DNA from 4 places in the Sphingobacterium sp. G1-14 genome. Region 2 is predicted to be linked to each of the others. Evidence: riboswitches for the same ligand, from Rfam matches in the RefSeq annotation. Region 2 holds a riboswitch; each other region holds the start of a gene.
What was found. Region 2 has a riboswitch for S-adenosylmethionine ahead of CBM24_RS20970 (5-oxoprolinase). Riboswitches for the same ligand answer to the same signal wherever they lie in the genome.

Region 1 (4,217 bases), 1.1 Mb from region 2:
GTACAGCGTATGTGACATTTGAGGATGTGGATCATATCGATAAGGCTCAAGTACTTGTACGTAAAAAGCTATATCTTTCCAATGATAAGATGCCCGAGCGCGATCCAGATGATTTTAGATATACTGATTTAATCGGTTTTTTAGTGATTGATGAAAACCATGGTGAATTGGGGCAAATAACAGATGTTCAGGAATTTCCACAACAATTTGTCGCTTCGGTAAATATGGATGGCAAAGAACTGATGTTCCCATTGTCCGATGATTTGATCTTAGGAATCGATGGCGAAGAGGAGATCATTGAAGTTGAATTGCCAGAAGGCTTGGTGGATCTTTATAAAGAATAAGCATATCCCCAAGCTTATTCAAATAAATAGCGGTACACGAATTATTGCAGTAATTTCTTATCTTGGTCTGTATATTATTACTGGCCATAATTATTGATTTATTTTGAAACCGTTATTACTGCTGCTATTCCTATTCTCGTTGTCTTCTTGTGCTTTCTTTGGGAAGAAAAAGGACTTTCCTGAAGGCAATTACCAAATGATATTGGGCTATTCAAATGAGGAGTATCATAAAGTAAAAAGAGAATCACCCCAAAATGTGGAGGCAGATGTCTATGGTAATGACCCTACGATATACCGGTCCTTTCTCTCCCTCCATGATAAAGATAAGTTTGTCATGGCGATCGATGATATCCTACTCTTCGGTAAGTATAGATTCGACGGCGATCGATTAGAATTGACCGATGAGAAAAAGGGTAGTCTCGCTTTGGATATTGTTAAGGTAAAAAACGATTTTGTTCAGCTGAGAGGTGATTTTTCACAGTTTAGCTCAGCACGTGTGCCCACAAGTGAAAAACTTTATATCAACTTTGCGTTAGATAAAACCCCTATCCGGGAGACCCCGAGCAAATTTGATAGCCAAGTGAATCTATGGCGAAATGCCCCTGTAAAATCAGAAAGTGAAATGGAGATAAAAGCCAGGGCATTGAATTTTGTAGATTATTCTATCGCTTATTTCCAGCACATATCAAGTTCAGGCACACATCACGATTATCGAATGGATGGTGTTGAATCACCCATTATTTATGCTGAGAATGGCATTGTGCTCAAGGCATGGGCAGATGTTCCCGATTCTTGGAAAGAGTTATTTTACAACGAAAAAAATGCATTAATCGCCTACAAATATTTATTTGATGGTTTTAAATATGGATCGAAAGAGGAGTACCATGTTACGGGACTCTTACTGATTACATTTTATCTCAAAAATCTACGGAATTCCCTAGCAACGAATCTTTAGCCGATCCTGTTGTGACGTAGTCAGTCTCTTCGCTGTCGATGATCCGCGATCGTTAATTTTATCTTTTTTTAGAGTCTTTTATATTTGGTGGAGCCTAAATTCCTGTTGTTGCCTGGGAATAAACCTGAAGCCGTATTTATTGCAATCTTTTTGCCGCTATTTTTGCTTTTTCGAAAAAATATTTTTGTCTTTTGATTTTTTAAAACGATATTAGCAACGCTTATAGAGAAAGGCCGAGGGACTAGACCCGTTGAAGCCTTAGCAACCTGTATTGTTCAAGGTGCTAAATTCTACCCTACTCCATGTGGGAAAGATAAGTTACATGTAGATAAACGATTCCTCGACGTGTGCGTTTCGATGTAAGCCAACCAAACTAAAAACAGTTTTTTAATGAAGATTATCGATCATATCCAGAATGCCAAAGGAAAAACATTGTTTTCTTTTGAGCTATTGCCACCGGCGAAAGGGCAGGGCATCCAAAGTATTTTTAAAACCATGGATGAACTGATGGAGTTTAAACCTCCTTTTATCGACGTAACCTACCATCGGGAAGATTATATCTATAAAGAGCATGCGAGTGGATTACTGGAACGCGTTTCCTATCGTAAACGTCCTGGGACAGTGGCGATATGTGCTGCAATCATGAATAAATATAAAGTAGATGCGGTGCCCCATTTGATATGTGGTGGTTTTACAAAAGAGGAAACTGAAAATGCATTGATCGATTTGAACTTTCTGGGGATAGATAACGTCTTGGTATTGCGGGGCGATGCACGTAAGGGCGATGCCGATTTTATACCGACCGATGGTGGACATGCCTTTGCAACAGACCTACTGGAACAGGTAACTGATATGAATAAAGGAAAGTATCTGCATGAAGACATTATCACATCGGAAAAGACTGATTTTTGCATCGGTGTAGCGGGTTATCCCGAAAAGCATTTTGAATCGCCAAATTTCAATACTGATTTTAAATACCTGAAACAAAAAGTCGATATGGGAGCAGAGTTTATTGTGACTCAGATGTTCTTTAATGTTGAAAAATATAAGGAGTTTGTAACAAAATGTAGGGACAATGGAATCCATGTGCCTATTATTCCAGGATTGAAACCACTGACAACGAAAAAACAGTTGGTTACCCTACCAAGGATATTTCATTTAGATATTCCGGAGGAACTGAGCGATGCTGTTTCAGCATGTAAAACGAATGCCGACGTTAGACAAGTAGGTGAAGAGTGGTTGGTGCAACAATGTCAGGAGCTGATTAAATTTGGCGCTCCGGTATTACATTTCTATACGATGAGTAATCCTGGTCCAACAAAGAAGATTGTTGAAAAACTAGCCTAACTCATAAAAATAATACGAAAAGGGAGCGCATAAGCTCTCTTTTTTTTGGGGTAGTATTCGTTGTGAAAGCTTATAATAAGTTCAGAATTTCGATCGTGTGGTTTTAGGTCGATCTCTATATTCAGGGTTTAATAGCCTGTTTGGTTTAATAGCCTGTTTATAGTCAGGTACTTGTGTTAAATAGTGTTAATTAACTTATTGGAGTCAGGATAACTTTTTAACTTAAAGTGCTAAAAAGGATTTTAACAATAGACCAAATTGACCTTATGACGTACACTAGATTAAATTCTCTACTCGGCTTTGCTTGCGGACTAATTGCTACATGTGTATATATCGCCACCGTTGAAAAGACGGTAAGCTGGTGGGATTGTGGTGAATTTATTGCCTGTGCCTACAAGCTGGAAGTGGCACACCAACCGGGAGCACCATTATTTCTTCTTATTCAGAATATATTTTCCAACCTGGCTTTGGGTAATGCAGGTAAAATCGCCTATTGGATGAATATTGGATCCGCAATCTGCAGTGGGCTTACTGTTACATTTTTATTCTGGACAATAACAGCAATTGCCAAAAAGATACTCAACAGGCAAGAGAAAGTTCAATTATCGAATTATTTCCAAATTTTTGCTGCGGGTTTAGTTGGTGCAATGGCTTTCTGCTTCAGTGATTCATTCTGGTATTCGGCTGTTGAATCCGAGGTATATGCGATGTCTTCATTGTGTACTGCGATTGTTTTTTGGGCAATTTTAAAGTGGGAAGTCCGTGCAGATGAGGAAGGTAGCGATCGTTGGCTGGTGTTTATTGCTTTTGTTATGGGCCTTTCGATCGGAGTGCACCTATTAAATCTGTTGGCAATTCCGGCTATAGCGATGGTTGTCTATTTCAGAAGAGCAGGACAGGTTAGTGTGAAAGGTACAATAAAAGCTTTCTTGGTAGGAGTGCTGATCTTGGGGGCTGTTTTGTGGGGAATTATTCAATGGTTGGTCGGTCTCGCAGCTAAGGTAGACCTCTTATTTGTAAACTCGCTAGGTTTGGGCTTTGGCTCAGGCATCTTCTTCTTTTGTCTGCTGTTGGGGTGCTTCCTCGTTTATGGGCTATATTATTCTTATAAAAAGCGGCAATACACACTGCACACCGGGCTGCTGGTCTTTTGTTTTATTCTATTTGGTTATAGCTCCTATACCATGGTTTTAATCCGTGGAAAAGCCAATCCGTCGTTAAACAATAATGCGCCGGACAATGTGTTTTCTTTTTTGGGTTATCTGAGCCGGGAGCAATATATCCGGGAACCTTTACTCAAAGGACCCAATTATGATTCACAAGTCGTTGGTGTCGAGAGTAAAACCGGTTATCGCAAAGATGAATCAGGGTATATTCCTTTTAGTCAGGTCGATAAGTATACGTTTGATAAGGAAACTTTCTTTCCCCGCATATATAGTCAAGATGGAGCCCATCAGGCTTATTATAGGAGTTACCTCAATTTGAAGGAGGGGCAGCAGCCACAGTTCTCGGATAATTTTAAGTTCTTTTTTAATTTTCAACTGGGTGATATGTATACCCGATATTTCTTG
Region 2 (4,217 bases):
CCTATAGCTATCTATTTTTTGTATTGATGGTAGCGATTATTTTCTTTTATATAAGATTGGTTATCATTATATTGGACAAAAAGCAGAACTGGCTGGTTAACCCCGAAAAACGCGCCGGTATGCAATTATTTTTTTGCTGCATACTTCCGACACTTTTATTGTTCTGGATCATTGGCCCCGATCCACAGGCGAAGGATGAATGGCTGCTGTTTCCTTTAATGGTCATATTTAGCGGCATTTTGGTCCTGAATATGTCCTATACAGTTTATTTCTATGTCGCTGTTTACCACAGGCAAAAACTCATAATTTTTGAACAGAAAGAAACTATCCTCCAGCAAGAATTAAGAACGAGAGATCTCCAGGAGCAGATTGAGCTGCTTTCTCCGGGCATCGAAGAGCTGAAAGAGATCCTGGTAACAGCAGGGGAAGATAGAGATGTGGATTCCATGGATGAAATAGATTTAACCATGTGCAGATCCATGGATCTGGAGCAAGAGGTATTCCTGCTCAATAATAAAATCTTGTCCCAAAAGATATCCTATAAGGATATCGGGATTTTTACTTATAAAAATGGTATAGTCAGCCTTTATTTAAGAACTGCGATGGACGAAAATCTGACTTGTGGCGAGCAGCGCAGCTTAAAGGAAGTTGTCAATAGCACGAAGGGATTTGTACAAAAGATAGACCGGGATAAGGCTATACCTTTGGATATGATCCAAGCTTGCCTGCAACTGAAACGGGGCCGATTGCGTATCCTGCTCAAAATCCCTTTTGAGGGACGGTACTATTTTGAGGTGTCCGACAAGATTGCAAAGCATATCAGGGAATGGGTCATGTTGCAGGTGCCAATAGAAAAAGAGCAATAAAATATATTAGGTAAACTTTAATAGATAGATTATGGAAAAAGTAAGGGACAATACCTGGAAATGCCGAGCTACTGGTAAAGTTGGATTTCCTTCTTTAATTGAGGCGCAATGGGCAATGCTTCACTTTAAGTTCAGATCCCGGATGAGAAACAAATTGGATGGTAAACGTATCAAACACAGGATGGGTAAAGACGCCTGCAAAAGGGCCTATTATTGTAAGTTCTGCAAAGGTTATCATATTACCACCTGGGAAAAAGGTCACTTTAATGATTATAAGGCCAAAGCCGAATCCTGGGAGATACCGAAAGGATTAGGAAATTGGAATTATTCAATAGAATAATCCCGTGGTCTATTTTCTATTCTAATTTTTTTCCTCTATAATATTCATTCCAGCTATCCTTCGCATAACCTTTGCCCAGATATTTAAATGTAAAAGCAGTTGCATCTTTTATCTCCTGACCAAAATAATAGACTTTCCAGCTATCTTTGCTGTATCCATCGCCGAGAAGAACAAAGCTTTGGTCGGATACATCTTTTAGTCGATTGCCTCTATAATAGACATTCCAACTGTCTTTGGCATATCCTTCATCCAGTATTTTAAAGCTGGGCGCAGAGACATCTTTAATCTTAACGCCACGATAATAGGCATTCCAACTATCTTTGGCATATCCCCAACCAAGTGATTGGAAAGAATGTGGCGATACATCTTTAATCTTAACGCCACGATAATAGGCATTCCAGTTGTCTATTGCATAAGCATTGCCGAGGTCTTTGAAAGATCGTGCATCGACACCTTCGACCATCTTATCCCTGTAGAAGATCCGGTTGCCTATGTTGACATAATCGTTTTCTCTGTCATGTCGAAACGTCGTCTGAGACGTAGATCTTTTATTGTGACGACCTTGTTGAGCAATACTTTTCCCCAATATACATAGCAATGCAAAGGAAATAACAAGCATATTTTTTAAGTGGATAAAGGCCATAATGTATCTGTTTTATAATATGATATTTATATTGAATCCCTCCTTTATGACCAAGATAATTCACCGAAGGTTTAATCATTTTATCATTTTATTTCTCGTTATCCTTATCCGTTTCAAATGCAACTATTTTGGAATCCAAATATTTTTTTGTATATTGCTGGTTATGAGTTTTAAAGAAAAATTAGAGAACTGGCGCACGTCAATCAATCGCGCCGGTAGTGGTGAGGAATTGTATATTTTGCTTTTGAACTATAAAAGGTTTATCAACAAAAATTGGGTGGACGATTTTGGCGATCCGGGCAACTGGAAATCGGAATTAAATCAGGTCATCAGCAAAGTAAGAAACAAGGTGGATGTAGCAGATATCAGAGCCTGCCAAGATTTATCGTCCTATCAGGACGATGCCCGGCAGACCGCACATTCACTCAATCATACGTTAAAATATCATCACTCATTGACAAAAGGGTAGGCTAGGCCTACCTTTTTTTGCCGATAACGATTACTGTAAAGGAATCAGGACATTCTGTTCCAAGCGTACAGGGACATGCTTCACCGAGGTAAAACCGTCTTCCTTGGAAATGATGTTGGAAAGATCCAGTCCTCTTTTGGAGAACGTACTGATCAAAGCTGTTCTAAAGGTTGCTTTGGCTGAACCCCAGCCTTGTCCTAAAATCGTGTCATTGTTGAGCTGGATCAGTTCATCTGTTGAGTAATAACTGAATTTTTCCAGTAAGTGTTGGTAAAGATTTGTTGTAGTAGCCATACAATTTAAAAATTTAAAGGATTAAACCATAAACTGTATCCAGATCTTGTTGGGAAAATAATCGTTCTGTGACGTTTATTTTGGTCGAAACCCGTATTAATTTACCACCGCGGTGCCTCCACTCGGTTGGTATTGCATCATGCAATTCTGAATACTCTACAAATATAGTAGATTATTTTTTATAATAAAAAATATTTTTGTTTTTAAGGGTAAATGAGCGCTAACAACAGGAATAGGGAGGTCAAAAGCGAGGCGCGTTGTTGGCTGTGATTTGGTTATGAAGCGGATAGCTGGGCGAAAAATTTATCATGTTACTGTAATCTCATCGAAAATACTTTTAAAAACAGAGATAAGACAATACTTTTGCGCCATGAATAGAATTGCGGAAATTAACGAATACATTGCTGCCGAACGCGAGGTATTATTGCAACACCCTTTGTATCGTAAGATCAAAACGATCAAGAATCTACGTTCTTTTACAGAAGGGCATGTGTACGCTGTATGGGATTTTATGTCTTTACTAAAAGCTTTACAGATTAAATTGACCTGTACGACTTTACCTTGGTTTGCGAGTGAGCATCCATCAACACGCTATCTAATCAACGAAATTGTATTGGCTGAGGAATCGGATGAATACATTGATGGCCGCCGTTTGAGCCACTTTGAGATGTATCTGGACGCCATGGATGCCATGGGTGCCGACCTTCATCTGGTCAACAAATTTATTGCTCAAGCCAAAAAATCGAACAACATATTCGATGTCATTGCAACGACCACATTGGACAAGCGGATCAAAGACTTTTTGAATTTTACATTCGAAGTGATTGCTGAGGGCGAGGTGCATAAAATTGCCGCAGCATTTACATTTGGACGCGAAGATCTTATCCCGGGAATGTTTACCTCTATTTTGGAAGAGATTAAAACAAACTTTCCTACAGCCAATCTGGATAGCTTTATTTATTATTTTCAACGCCATATTGATCTTGACGGCGACGAGCATGGACCGTTGGCGATGCAGATGATCACAGATCTTGCCAAGGACGATGAGGTTAAATGGACGGAAATGAAAGAGATCAGTAAAATTGCGCTACAAAAAAGAATCCAGCTGTGGAATGCAATAGAAGATTCCTTATACGGATAATCTATTATTATACCATCGAGAAAGGCCTTTCAAATCACGATTTGAAAGGCCTTTTTTATGTGCTGTAAAAAAGGATATTGTAAGGACTTATTGGCAGATATTGGTCTTTTTGTTTGAATTGATGAAAAAATGTCTTTTTTCCATAACATATTGGCGTTTGTGAAGAAATCCAAGTTCCAATAAGTGTCTAAGTTTGCAACGCAAAAAAATTACATAGCACACGTGAACTTTTTTCCTCCCTATTGGGCAAAAGGCATACTAACCATGGGATTGTTAGTATGCGCTATTTCGGACACCTTCGCCCTCGATTCTTTGCGCATGTCCCTGAAAGACATGATCGACAAAGCGCTACAGAACAGTAAATACATCGAGCAGTCTTATTTGCAGCTCAAAGAAACTGAGGTGGCAGTACAGCAGCAACGCATGGAGTTGCTGCCCAAGATTTCCGCCAGAGCTTCTGCTAG
Region 3 (4,217 bases), 940 kb from region 2:
AATTGTTTCGGCATCGGTAGAAAATAGATCTGCTGGTAGCGAGCGCTTTTTATCTCCGTTTTTAATGACAAATTTTTTGATTTCCAGATTAAGATTTTTGGTTTTGATGATATCGTAAAGACCTTGGCCTACTACACCAAACCCAAACATCCCTATTGTTAATTTATTACTCATATCTCTTCTTAAATTCTCTTATATATTATTTATTCTCTTATACTAATTCGTTGATGTATTCTTTTTGTTTCCGCAGAAAGCTGCTGATGATTTTCGTGAGTTTTTTTGTTTCGATCAAAAACCCATCGTGGCCATAAGTAGATTCGATCTCCTGATAGTGGGCATTCGGAATATGTTGAGCGATGAATTGTTGCTCTTGTGGAGGAAACAACAAATCTGTATTGACGCTCAGCACTAAAGTTGGACAGTCGATGCTCGCTAAAGCGGATTCGATAGATCGTCTCCCACGACCTAAATTATGGCTGTCCATTGCTTTGGTTAGGAAGTAATAGCTGTACGCATTATAGCGTTTTACCAATTTTTCACCCTGATAGTTTTGATAGGAGGATGCTTTATAATGATCGAGTTTTTCGTTATCATCCTCCTTTTGTGTGTTGGCATACGTTGTATAGTTGCGGTAAGACAACAGTGCCATAGCGCGTGCAACTTTTAAACCCTTAGCTCCGCCATCGGGATGATTCGCATAAAAGGTTCGATCAGTAGTAATGGCAAGACGTTGACTTTCATTGAATGCAATACCCCATGGTGAATGGACGGCATTTGTTCCAACGACGATTAGATGGTTGATGGCTATACTGCGTGATACGGCCCATTCCAATGCTTGTTGACCGCCCAATGAGCCCCCAATAAGGAGCTCTATTTGTTTGATATCCAGGTGGTCTGCAAGAAATTGATGTGCTTTGATCAAATCTCTTACTGTAAATTCAGGAAAAGATAGGTAGTAAGGCTGTCCAGTAGCTGGGTTTACAGATAGCGGATTACTGCTATTATATGCTGATCCTATGACATTGGCGCAGATAATATAATAATCGTTTGAATCAAATAATTCACCTGTTCCAAAAAGACCTGACCACCAATCCAGTACATCTGCATTGGCCGTTAGTGCATGGCAAACCCAGATCACATTACTGCGATCAGCGTTGGGTTTGCCAAATGTTTCATAACTGATTTGTAAATCAGTAAGCTCTCTTCCATTTTCAAATACAAAAGGCTCCGGGTGCAGATAAATATGCTTACTCATTTTACGTTTAAGTTTAAGCCGAAAAAATCTGATTATTTAATTTTATCAAAAGCTTGTTGTAAATCAGCTTTGATGTCATCAATATGTTCTATTCCTACAGAAAGACGTAATAAACCTTTGAATACTCCAGCATTGGCTTGATCTTCATCACTCAATTGTTGGTGAGTAGTCGCTGCTGGATGGATAATCAATGACTTCGTATCGCCAACATTGGCCAGGTGACTGATCAATTCTAAGCTGTCGATAAAGCTATTGGCCTTTTGTGCTGCGTCACCTTTGAGTTGGAAAGAAAGCACTGCACCATAGCCATTTTTAAGGTATTTTTGTGCGTTAGCGAAGCTCGGAGAGCTTTTTAAGCCCGGATAGTTTACTTTTTCTACCTGTGGATGCGCCTCAAGCCATTTAGCTATCTCTAAAGTGTTGTCTACATGGCGTTGCACCCGCAAAGACAGGGTTTCAAGTCCTTGTAGTAATAAGAATGAATTGAAAGGGGAGAGTGCTGGTCCGAAATCCCGAAGCCCTTCCACACGTGCCCGAATGGCAAATTGAATATTTCCAAACGGTCCGCCTTCACCGAAAACTTCGGAAAAAACTAAGCCATGATAGCCTTCAGATGGTTCGGAAAATTGAGGGTATTTTCCATTGCCCCAATTGTAGTTTCCGCCGTCGACGATGACACCACCTATGCTTGTACCATGTCCACCGATCCATTTAGTAGCCGATTCAACCACCACATTCGCACCATACTCCAAAGGTTTAAATAAATATCCCCCAGCTCCAAAAGTATTATCGACGATTAACGGTAAGTCATATTTTTTTGCTACTGCAGCAATTTTCTCAAAGTCTGGAATATTGAAACTTGGGTTTCCAATTGTTTCAACATAGATGGCCTTTGTTTTATCATCAATGAGGGCTTCAATTTTATCTGCCTCGGCGTCCGTTGCAAATCGAGCTTCGATGCCCAGACGTTTAAAAGAAACTTTAAACTGGTTGAATGTACCGCCGTATAAGTTGGATCCGGCAACAAAATTGTCACCACTTTCCAAGATATTATTTAATGCAATAAACTGTGCCGCCTGGCCAGATGCGACAGCAACAGCCGCGACTCCACCTTCCAGTGCCGCAATACGTTGTTCGAAAACATCCGTGGTAGGATTCATAATCCGTGTATAAATATTGCCGAACTGCTTTAATGCAAATAAGTTTGCGCCGTGTTCGGCATTTTCAAATACAAAAGATGTTGTTTGATATATAGGAACTGCTCTAGATCCCGTAGTAGGGTCAGCGACTTGGCCAGCGTGAACCTGAAGAGTTTCGAATTTTAAATTTTTGTTTGAAGACATAATATATCAGATTTTAAGGGTTCAAAAAGAAATTGCTAAGTAAAAAGAGAAGCATACACACCTCCTTGAAGGGTCTGTTAAATCTTTATCCAAGAAAAAGGAAATGATTCTTAACAAGCGTGGAAGTGCATATGCATACGCATTCGCATCAATACAGTTGTATGATGGCTTACACTTTCGCTTATCGTGCGGCTCACTTGTGTTGAACCTGAATTTTTAATGGACTTCAGTAGTTTAATAATCATTGTCTTATGTTATTTATATGCTCCAAAACGATATTGTTTTGGACAGGAATTGGCACCTTTTCAAACAAATTGAAGGTTGCCAGTGGGTCATTGAGCCAGTCTCTCGCCACTTCTTTATAAATCAAGACCTACTGATTAAGGGAGGTGTTGATTAGAAATCTTCTTTCGAAGACGATACAAATATAAACTCTTTTTTTATTAAAGCAAAAGAAAAGCTGTTTTTTAGTTAAAGGAATTTTGAATAACATACGGATCGGATCGCATATTGTTCGATGAAACTTGATAAGTAACTGCCAATCGGGTATTATGATTTCTTTAAGTTGATCCGTTCTGCAATTTGATTTAAATCTGTTAAAAGAGGTTTAAGTGCATCAATTCTACTATGGATATCATACGTCAGGTGGCGATTCGTCTTTTTGCTTAACGATAGCGAAAGACCCACCAAATGGGAGTTGACCTGATAAGAGAGTGCCTGAAAATGGTGTATATGTGACCAATCCATCCATTTGTGTTCGGGTTCTTTTTTCATTTGATTGATAGCGTCTGAAAACAGGGCCATGGCAGTCTGCGCTTTTTTGCGAGCCAGCCGTATATCAAACGAACTTTGTCTCTCGTCCGACAGACGGTTATTGATGATCTGGAAATAATGTTCGTTGTAAAGAGATACCTCTTTTGCCAGCTGAACCATGCCTGTGCTCTGGCGTACAGGGATCAAGAAATAACCTGCTATAGCCAAGAATGCTCCAATAAGTGTAAAAAGCATTCGGCTGCCTAAAATGAGATTGATATTGCCTTCAAACAAATTGAGTGCAATCACAATTCCCAAGGTAATAAAGATGACACTGACCATATAATTAGATCGATTGAATAAAAAGAATCCGAAAAGACCTAATGCAGCTATGGTAAGAAGAGCCGGGAGAAAATGAATAGCAATTAAGCAGAATATGCCAACGATTATACCCGAGAATGTGCCTACAATACGCTCTATATTACGCTTTTTTGTCATTGAAAATGCTGGTCTGGCAACAATAGCGATCGTCAGTAAGATCCAATAGGTATATTTAAAATCTAAAAATAAAATACCGATCAATGCGCCTGTTCCAAAAAGAAGAGCCATCCGAACGGCAAATCGAAAAAGCGGGTTATTCAGATGGAGTTTACTTTTTAGATCAGCAAGATTGCGCAAAGGTCGATTGATAAATTGTTGGTACTCACTGCTGTCAATCTTATCCTGGATTTCCTGATTTTGATAAAAAGCCACCTGAATTCGGTTGAGCACTTCAATAATTGCTTCGATGTTGCTTATGATCGAATATAATATACTTTTTGCTTGACCGGCCTGCTCTTCTTGAATTTCTTTTAAATCCTGTAAGA
Region 4 (4,217 bases), 2.0 Mb from region 2:
ATCGGTGCTGCGCCAGGGAAATTAACAATCTATTTCCCCAATAAAAAGGCGATAATCGCAGATAATATGGGCTATCTGTTACTACCTATGCTGGCACTACTTTTCTTGTTGGTGGGTTGTTTTGCTTATACACTGATTATCATCTTCAGACAAAAGAAAGTTTCGGAAATGAAAACAGATTTCATCAACAACATGACGCATGAGTTTAAAACACCTGTTGCAACAATTATGATTGCCAGCGAGTCACTTAAAGATCCAGACATCAATGCCGACCATAAGCGCGTTCAAAAATTGGCTAATATCATCTACGACGAAAATGTTAGACTCGGAAATCATATTGAACGTGTGCTCGATTTGGCAAGACTAGAAAAAGAAACGCTAAAACTCGACCAGGTAGAAGTAAGCATCAATGATCTTGTTTCTGCAGTAACGGACAGCATGCAGCTACGCATGCAGAATATTGGTGGGAAATTCAGTATAGATCTCGCAGCGACCAAGGATATTGTCGTCGGTGATGAGTTACATTTTTCGAATGTATTTTACAATTTATTGGATAATGCCATCAAGTACAGCAAAGGAGATTTACATGTCAACATCAATTCAAAAAATGTTGGTGATACCATTGTTATCACCATTGCCGACAACGGTATTGGGATGAGTCGGGATCACCTGCAAAAGATTTTCGACCAGTTCTACCGTATTCCAACTGGAAATGTTCATAATGTCAAAGGATTTGGTCTTGGCTTAAGTTATGTACAGGACATCCTGAGAAGGCTGAACGGAAAAATTACAGTTAAAAGTGAAAAAGATAAGGGCACGACCTTTGAAGTAATTTTGCCTATTAAAAAATAAAACGTTCCTTTTTTGTATATTTCCTCTTTAAAAAATTTCAAAGGTTGAGGAAAGCTGATTTATCAGCATCAAGGGACATTGGTGAAAATTAATATAATCATTATGCAAAAGATATTATTAGCAGAAGATGATCCTAATTTGGGGGATCTTTTAAAAGACTATCTCGAATTAAAGGGAAAATTTGACGTCACATTATGCACAGATGGAGATGAAGCGATTTCTCAATTCAAAAAAAATAACTACGACCTCTGTATTTTCGATGTCATGATGCCAAAAAAGGACGGATTTACAGTTGGACGTGAAATCAGAAAAACAAACAATACTGTTCCTATTATCTTTGCCACAGCAAAGGGGATGATGGAAGATAAAACCGAAGCCTTTGAATTAGGGGGAGATGATTATATTACAAAGCCTTTTCGAGTGGAGGAATTATTGCTCCGCATCAATGCTTTGCTGAAACGCAGTGTTCGAGACAAAGAAGAGGAAGTGGTTGCTGATAAATTTGAAATTGGTGATTATTTCTTTGATTATACAAGTCAGCAAATTTCTTACAAAGGACAGATGCAAAAACTATCCACCAAAGAAGCGGAACTACTACGCTTGCTTTGTTTAAAGAAAAATGATGTGCTGACCCGGGAAGAAGCTTTATTAAAAATATGGCATGATGACAACTACTTTACAGGTAGAAGTATGGATGTATTTCTCAGTAAACTTCGTAAATATCTAAAAGAAGATAGTAAAGTTGAAATTGTCAATGTGCACGGAAAAGGTTACAAACTTTTGGTGAGCTAAAAGAATGGGGAATGAGAAACAGTCATTCCCCATTTTTTATGCTACACGGCGTATTGAAACATGGCATACACTAAATCATGGATGAAAAGAAAAGAACAAAACAATTTTATCCATAGTAGAATATAAAAAATTGACGCACTTTTATAAAAAATTTGCATTTCAAAAAGAAATGTTCTAACTTAGCGTCGCTTATAGAGAAAGGCAGAGGGAATAGACCCGATGAAGCCTTAGCAACCTGTCCCTTGACAAGGTGCTAAATTCTACCCTACTTGATATGGGAATGATAAGCCGAAGTCACCAAATTCTAGTGTGTCCTTCTCTCTCTAGCAAGAAATATAGTTGAAAAAGAAATATTAAAAACATTCATTATGTTATTGACTAACAATTTAGGTTACCCTCGTGTGGGCGCGTTCCGCGAATTGAAAAAAGCCAATGAGGCCTATTGGGCTAAAAAATCTTCTGTTGAGGAATTATTGGACACAGCAAAAAAAATTCGTGAAGGCAATTGGAAAACACAAAAAGATGCTGGAATAGATTTGATCCCTTCCAATGATTTCTCTTTTTACGATCAAGTATTGGATTTAACCCTTACTGTTGGTGCAATTCCTGCTCGTTACCATTCTTTGTTGAATAAAGTAGACAACAACTACAGCTTAGACTTATATTTTGCCATGGCGCGCGGATTCCAACAAGAAGGAATCGATGTGACTGCAATGGAGATGACCAAGTGGTTGGATACCAACTACCACTATATGGTTCCTGAATTCACAAAAGATCAAGAGTTTAAATTGACTTCTGAGAAATTCTTAAATGAATACAACGAGGCAAAATCATTGGGTATTGAGACAAAACCTGTTTTATTAGGCCCAATCACTTACCTTTTGATCGGTAAAGAAAAAGAAGCTGGTTTCGACCGTATCGACCTATTAGACAAATTAATTCCTGTATATGAGCAAATCTTGTCTAAATTGGCAGAAGCTGGAGCACAATATGTTCAGATCGACGAGCCTTTCTTGGCATTGGATTTAGATGCAAAAGTAAAAGCATTATACCAACCTACGTTTGAGAAATTGGCTGCTGCTGCCAAAAACATCAAATTAATCGCGACGACTTACTTCGAAGCTTTAAAAGACAACGAAGATATCGCAGTTAACCTACCTATCCATGCTTTACATTTGGATTTGGTACGCGGTGAAAACCAGTTGGATACGGTACTAGCTAAAGTTCCTGCTTCATTAACATTATCTTTGGGTATTGTTGAAGGCCGTAACATCTGGAAAAATGATTACGAAAAATCATTGGTTAAAATCAAACAAGCTGTTGATGCATTAGGAAAAGACCGTGTATGGGTAGCTCCTTCTTCATCATTGTTGCACGTTCCTTTTGACTTAGACAATGAACACAATGAGCAATCGCTACCAGCTGAAGTAAAAAACTGGTTAGCTTTCGCTAAACAAAAATTAGCTGAGGTAAAAGACTTGGCCGTATTAGCAGAAGGTGAAGTTGATACTGAAACAGCAAAACGCTTCGAAGCGAACAAAGCTGCAGCTGAAAGCCGTCGTACTTCTCCACTGATCCACAAACCAGAGGTTAAAACACGTACAAGCAATATCACTGATGACGATGCGAAACGTACTTCAGCATTTGCTGACCGTAAAGCAGCGCAACAAGCGAAGTTCAACTTGCCGGCATTCCCTACCACAACTATTGGTTCATTCCCACAAACGAAAGATGTTCGTAAATGGAGAGCAGACCTGAAAAAAGGTGCTATCACGCAGGCAGAGTACGATAAAGCAATCGCAGAAGAAACTGAAAACACAATCCGTCTTCAAGAGCAATTGGATATCGACGTATTAGTACACGGCGAATTCGAACGTAACGACATGGTTGAATACTTCGGTGAACAATTGGCTGGTTACGCTTTCACACAAAACGGCTGGGTACAATCTTACGGTTCACGTTGTGTAAAACCTCCTATTATCTATGGTGATGTATACCGTCCTGAAGATATGACTGTCCGTTGGTCTTCATACGCTCAATCATTGACTAACCGTCCGGTTAAAGGTATGTTGACTGGTCCGGTTACCATCTTACAATGGTCTTTCGTACGTAATGACCAACCGCGTTCAACAACGACTTACCAAATTGCATTGGCGATCTTAGACGAAGTACAAGCGTTGGAAAAAGCAGGTATCAAAATCATACAAATCGATGAACCAGCAATCCGTGAAGGATTACCGCTACGTAAAGCTGATCAAAAAGATTACCTGAACTGGGCAGTACGTGCTTTCCGTGTTTCTTCATCAAATGTAGAAGACGATACACAGATTCACACACACATGTGTTACTCTGAGTTCAATAATGTAATCGAAGATATCGCTGCAATGGATGCTGACGTCATCACAATTGAGACTTCACGTTCTCAAATGAAATTGTTGAATGCTTTCGCTGGTGATTTCAAATATCCAAACGATATTGGTCCAGGTGTTTATGACATTCACTCACCACGTGTTCCAAGCAAAGATGAGATGGTAGATCTATTGCGTAAAGCAAAAGCAGTAGTTCCAGCAGAA

Region 1: another riboswitch for S-adenosylmethionine. It lies ahead of metF (methylenetetrahydrofolate reductase [NAD(P)H]); the one in region 2 lies ahead of CBM24_RS20970 (5-oxoprolinase).
Region 3: another riboswitch for S-adenosylmethionine. It lies ahead of CBM24_RS16825 (O-acetylhomoserine aminocarboxypropyltransferase/cysteine synthase family protein); the one in region 2 lies ahead of CBM24_RS20970 (5-oxoprolinase).
Region 4: another riboswitch for S-adenosylmethionine. It lies ahead of metE (5-methyltetrahydropteroyltriglutamate--homocysteine S-methyltransferase); the one in region 2 lies ahead of CBM24_RS20970 (5-oxoprolinase).

The regions. Positions count from the first base shown of each region.
Region 1 is NZ_CP021381.1:5,901,772-5,905,988, reverse strand. Features, by position in the region: gene rimM (ribosome maturation factor RimM) at 1-344, shown strand, start outside; gene CBM24_RS25340 (hypothetical protein) at 448-1,299, shown strand; SAM riboswitch class I at 1,517-1,619, shown strand; gene metF (methylenetetrahydrofolate reductase [NAD(P)H]) at 1,690-2,646, shown strand; gene CBM24_RS25330 (DUF2723 domain-containing protein) at 2,913-4,217, shown strand, end outside.
Region 2 is NZ_CP021381.1:4,842,830-4,847,046, reverse strand. Features, by position in the region: gene CBM24_RS20990 (hypothetical protein) at 1-866, shown strand, start outside; gene CBM24_RS20985 (hypothetical protein) at 898-1,206, shown strand; gene CBM24_RS20980 (DKNYY domain-containing protein) at 1,223-1,849, opposite strand; gene CBM24_RS20975 (hypothetical protein) at 2,013-2,318, shown strand; gene CBM24_RS20970 (5-oxoprolinase) at 2,349-2,612, opposite strand; SAM-I-IV-variant riboswitch at 2,679-2,772, opposite strand; gene CBM24_RS20965 (DUF3050 domain-containing protein) at 2,983-3,753, shown strand; gene CBM24_RS20960 (TolC family protein) at 4,018-4,217, shown strand, end outside.
Region 3 is NZ_CP021381.1:3,897,835-3,902,051, reverse strand. Features, by position in the region: gene CBM24_RS16835 (homoserine dehydrogenase) at 1-174, opposite strand, end outside; gene metX (homoserine O-acetyltransferase family protein) at 212-1,255, opposite strand; gene CBM24_RS16825 (O-acetylhomoserine aminocarboxypropyltransferase/cysteine synthase family protein) at 1,288-2,598, opposite strand; SAM riboswitch class I at 2,854-2,966, opposite strand; gene CBM24_RS16820 (FUSC family protein) at 3,148-4,217, opposite strand, start outside.
Region 4 is NZ_CP021381.1:492,638-496,854, reverse strand. Features, by position in the region: gene CBM24_RS02145 (sensor histidine kinase) at 1-852, shown strand, start outside; gene CBM24_RS02140 (response regulator transcription factor) at 955-1,644, shown strand; SAM riboswitch class I at 1,831-1,934, shown strand; gene metE (5-methyltetrahydropteroyltriglutamate--homocysteine S-methyltransferase) at 2,013-4,217, shown strand, end outside.